DNA from 2 places in the Lacticaseibacillus sp. YLM2-1 genome. Region 1 is predicted to be linked to the other one. Evidence: predicted binding sites of a transcription regulator. Region 1 holds the regulator's gene; the other holds the start of a gene.
What was found. The regulator NrdR, encoded in region 1, represses ribonucleotide reductase genes. The targets are predictions, from matches to a motif close to ACACNATATATNGTGT.

Region 1 (2,404 bases):
TATGGAAGGGCGTTACTATGTTGTCAAAGATGCAAACACACCTTTTGATAAGCATGATCACGTCACGTTCACATTTCAGGATGGTAGTCAGTTGCGGTATCGGGATCTGCGAAAGTTTGGGCGGATGCGGCTGATCAAAACCGGGCAGGAGGATCAGGTCACAGCACTTGCTAAACTTGGGCCGGAACCAACGCCAAGCACGTTTGACGAGACTGAGTTTGCCCGGCGCCTGAAACGCCATCATAAACCGATCAAGTCGGTTTTGCTCGATCAAACCGTGGTAGCGGGCGTGGGTAATATTTATGCTGACGAGGTATTGTGGTTAAGCCAACTGAATCCGCTGCAGCCAGCTGATACCTTGAAATCTAAAGAAATCAAAACACTGCATGACGCGATTATCCAAGAATTAAACGCAGCCATTGCGGCAGGCGGCACCAGCGCGCATACGTATGTTGATGCAGAAGGCAATCGCGGTTCTTTTCAAAATGCCTTGCACGTCTATGATCGGGAAGGTACCCCGTGCGATCGCTGCGGCACGACGATTGTCAAAATTAAGGTTGGTCAGCGCGGAACCCATTACTGCCCACACTGTCAGCCATTACATCAAAGGAGGCGGCCAGCGTGACTTATCTCTTGGGGTTAACCGGTGGCATTGCATCGGGGAAATCGACGGTAAGCCGCACTTTCAAAGCCGCTGGGTTTCCGGTGGTGGATGCTGATGTCATTGCCCGCCAGATCGTCGAGCCTGGGCAGCCTGTTCTTGCGCGCATTGCTCAAGCTTTCGGTCCTGAAGTGCTGCGCGCGGATGGCAGCCTAGATCGCGCCAAGCTGGCCGAGATTGTTTTTTCCCAGCCAGGCAGAATGGCAGCCTTGAATCAGATCAATCGGCCTTATTTGCGCGAGGCCATCAGTCAGGCACTTGCACAGGCAAAAGCCGGTGGGGCCGCCATCGTTGTCGGCGACATTCCTTTGTTGTATGAGGCCGATTATGCCGATGACTTTGACGGTGTTGCGGTTGTGAGCGTTGATCCCAATATCCAACTATCGCGTTTAATGGCACGAGACGGACTCTCAGAGGCTGATGCGGAGGCTCGAATTCAATCGCAAATGCCGTTAGCGCAAAAGGCAGCATTGGCAGATTTTGTGATTGATAATAATGGGACTCAAGAGGCAACCATTGCCCAAGCCAATGCCTTGATCCACCGGCTGCAACGGCTATCATAAGCGGCTTACGCGTGCTATAATAAGCTATCAAACTTTGATTAAGAGGGTGGAGTCGTGCAATGTCCCCATTGCCATCATAATAGTTCGCGAGTTGTCGATTCCCGACCAACAGACGGTGGCCGTGCGATTCGCCGCCGTCGCGAATGCGAAAATTGCGGGTTTCGGTTTACAACCTTTGAACGGGTTGAACAAACCCCGCTGTTAGTGATCAAAAAGAATGGTACACGTGAAGAATTTAATCGTGAGAAGATCCTAAAAGGACTTATTCGGGCCGCTGAAAAACGGCCTGTTACCATGGAACAAATGCAAAGTATTGTCGATTCGGTCGAAAATCAGTTGCGTGCGATTGGTGAAAACGAAGTCTCCAGTCAGGCGATCGGTGAGTTTGTCATGTCTAAACTAGCCGATGTCGATGACGTTGCCTATATCCGTTTTGCCAGCGTTTATCGACAGTTTAAAGATATGTCCGTCTTCATGCAGGAACTGCAGGACATGATGAAGAAAGAAAAGACCAAGAAGTAAAGATCATCGCAGCTGAAAATGGTAAACCGGACCTGAGGCAAATGTCTCAGGTCCGTTGTCTGAAAAGAGGTGAAAGTGCATGCAACGTCCTGATACATTTAGTCCACAGGCAGGGTTTGTGTTAACAAAAGCCGGTCATTTGAGTGATTTTGACGAAAAAGTGGCAATTTCACTCTATCAGCCGCTCATCGGGCCGATTGCGATGGCATTGTATCTGAGCCTGTGGCAGGAAGTTAAAGATCGCGCACTAGTGACTGATCGACGTCTGCAATTATGGCTGCTGGATTTATTAGATATTGATATTGATCAATTATTCAATGCGCGTGTCAAACTGGAGGCGGTCGGGTTACTGCGCACTTATACGCAAGTCGACTCATTAGGGCGGTACTACGCTTATGAGTTGTATGCACCGGTGGCACCTGATGCCTTTTTCAAGGACGATCTTCTCGGGTTGCTCCTATACGACAAAGTCGGGGAAAAAAGATACGATGAGCTGGTTGGCCAATTTAGCCTCAAACCAGTGCGCAGACCTGAATGGCAGGAGATTACAGCCAGTTTTCTCGATGTGTTTCGGTTTGATCATGATTTGAGCAAGGAACCACCAGCAGTGGTGGCAGCTAAATCAGATATGACGCAAAAAGAAGCTACGCGGCCACGG
Region 2 (2,404 bases), 1.3 Mb from region 1:
ATGGTGTCATAGGAAACGACATCAGGATACATCCGTTTGGTGGCGCATTCGATCGCCAATTGTTTGATATCATAGTTTGGATCTTCTGGCTTCAGGTTCAAATCGCGCTTCAAAGTAAAGACCAATTTCGGGAAGATTGCTGTCCGCCGTTCTTTACCCAGGCCTAGAATTCGAATTTTCAGGATGTCTTTTTGGATCTCGCGTTCAATCCAACTGGTCCCTAAGCCAAAACCGACTGTGACAAATGGCGTCTGGCCTTGGGTGGAATAAAGGGTGTTCACCTGATATTCCAAGGTTTGCAAGGCATCATAAATATCCTTCTTAGTCTGCTTCACCGCCAGCGCTTCCAGCTTAGCCGGATCATCAATCACGCTGCCGAATTCACGCAAATGTTTTTGATAGTTTTTCTCGGCGAATGGCGCCAAGACCTGATCTGTCCGGTCACTGGAGCAGCCGCCGTATTGACTGGAGGCCACATTAGCGATGATCTGGGTCATCTGGGTCACAGCAACTTGAATCGAATGGGCCGGTTCAACTTCGGCATTGCCAATACTGAAGCCATGATTCAACATGTAGTCAAAATCAATCAGGCAGCAATTGGTTTCGGCCATAAACGGGGTGTAGTCAAGATCATGCCAGTGAATATCGCCGCGTAAATGCGCATTGGCAACAGCAGGTGGCAGCATTTTCAGACCGATTGCCTTGGCCACTGCGCCTGCAGTTAGATCCCGCTGGGTTGAAAAGACCCGGCTGTCCTTATTGGCATTTTCGTTAACAACGCTTTCGTCGCGATTCACTAGGCGCGAGACGTTATAATTAACATCTTGCTTCTGTTTGCGGGCTAAATCACGCTTCAAGCGATACTCAGTATACGCTTCAGCCCAGTTATATTTTTCCGCAGCGATCAAGGTCTGCTCAACCACTGTTTGGATCTCTGCGATTTCCACGTCATCGTGGTAGCGATCGCGAATCTTAGCCGTGACCGTATCCGTCAAGTGATCGATCGTCAGCACGTCACTCGGTGCCAGTTTTGCCACACTTTCTGCCGCCTTCGTGATTGCAGTGCTGATCTTGGATGCATCAAAATCAACAATGCGCCCGTCTCGTTTCTTGATTTGTGTATAAAATTCGATCATGGCTAATCCCCCATTACGTTAACTTGAAGTGCTTGTAACAATGTATCTAGTATACAAGACTCAGCAGGAAAAGTAACGGGTTATCCACTAAATTTTGTGGTTAATTATCGACTGCATACACTATATAGTGTGTTTTGCATTATTTGGTTGTTCACGATTCATCTTGACGATAACGACGGTAAGCCCGAGTGTTATAACGTTTGCGCATGTGAACACGACTTCTGCTTTTTCAAAAATCGTTTGATCATAGCCCAAAAATAACCGATATTTTTGTTGAAGTTTGAGTTTAATCAACAAAAATTCGGCTAATTTTTTAAAGCTTTTTTCGATCCAGCAGCTTGATCGCCGCGAAAAATAAAACAACGGCGGCAACGACAGCAATGACCATGGCCGGCATCAATTTCGTTAGCGCATCACTGTTGACAAGGATTTTCATATTGTCGCCAATGAGGGCAACCGGATTAGCATGTTGCCAACTTTTGACCATTTGTGCCAAATACAACAGTGCCATCACCACAATCGTCAGCAGCAAACCGCCATAATTATTCGTTGCTAGTGTGGAGCCAAACACGATCAGGCTGAGGAAGAATAAGCCAAAGACTAATAATGGTAAGAACGCGAGTACCACATGCGGGCTGCGCGTATCAGGAAAGTAGTACGCGGTGTAAGCCCACGTTACCAAAAAGGCGAGGCTGGTGATCCAGATCCAGAGCAACATCCCGACAATCGCTTTGCCAACAATGACCGTCCAGCGCGGCAAGCCTTTGGTGACCAAGTTAACGAGTGTGCCTTGTTGAATCTCCTGACTGACACAACCGCCAAGCATGAGGGCGAACACGTAAATGCCCATCTGGGTGATGTTCTTGTAATATTGGGTCCATGCATCCAGCGAAGTCGGCTTAGGGACCGCCACCTTAATGCCGCCAAGACCACCCTTTAACAGTTCCGGCATGAGTTTGGCGATCAGCGGACTCAAAATGCCGAAAATGAGGAAAACAACCGTCAAAATCAACAAGCGGTGAGTCCGCCAGCTTTCAAGCAGTTCTTTTTTGGTGAAAATAATGGCTGCGTTCATCGCGTCACCTCCATGAAGATCTGTTCCAAATTGGCTTCTTGCTGGGCAAGCGTGATCGGAATGAGTTTGGCTTCAAGCAACATGGTAGGGACGCGATCAGCAGCGGCAGCATAGGTACCGGTGTATGCTGCTTGAAGACTGTTTTTTTGTTGCTCAAGGTGCGTCAGCTGGCCCTGCTGCTGCAAGGTTGCCA

Region 2: a site for NrdR is predicted at 1,254-1,269, ahead of nrdD (anaerobic ribonucleoside-triphosphate reductase). Genes of this name have one in related genera too.

What each region holds. Positions count from the first base shown of each region.
Region 1 is NZ_CM152617.1:1,742,023-1,744,426, reverse strand. Features, by position in the region: gene mutM (bifunctional DNA-formamidopyrimidine glycosylase/DNA-(apurinic or apyrimidinic site) lyase) at 1-625, shown strand, start outside; gene coaE (dephospho-CoA kinase) at 622-1,224, shown strand; gene nrdR (transcriptional regulator NrdR) at 1,279-1,746, shown strand; gene AC07KQ_RS08475 (replication initiation and membrane attachment family protein) at 1,826-2,404, shown strand, end outside.
Region 2 is NZ_CM152617.1:135,535-137,938, reverse strand. Features, by position in the region: gene nrdD (anaerobic ribonucleoside-triphosphate reductase) at 1-1,136, opposite strand, end outside; gene AC07KQ_RS00660 (ABC transporter permease) at 1,450-2,211, opposite strand; gene AC07KQ_RS00655 (ABC transporter ATP-binding protein) at 2,208-2,404, opposite strand, start outside.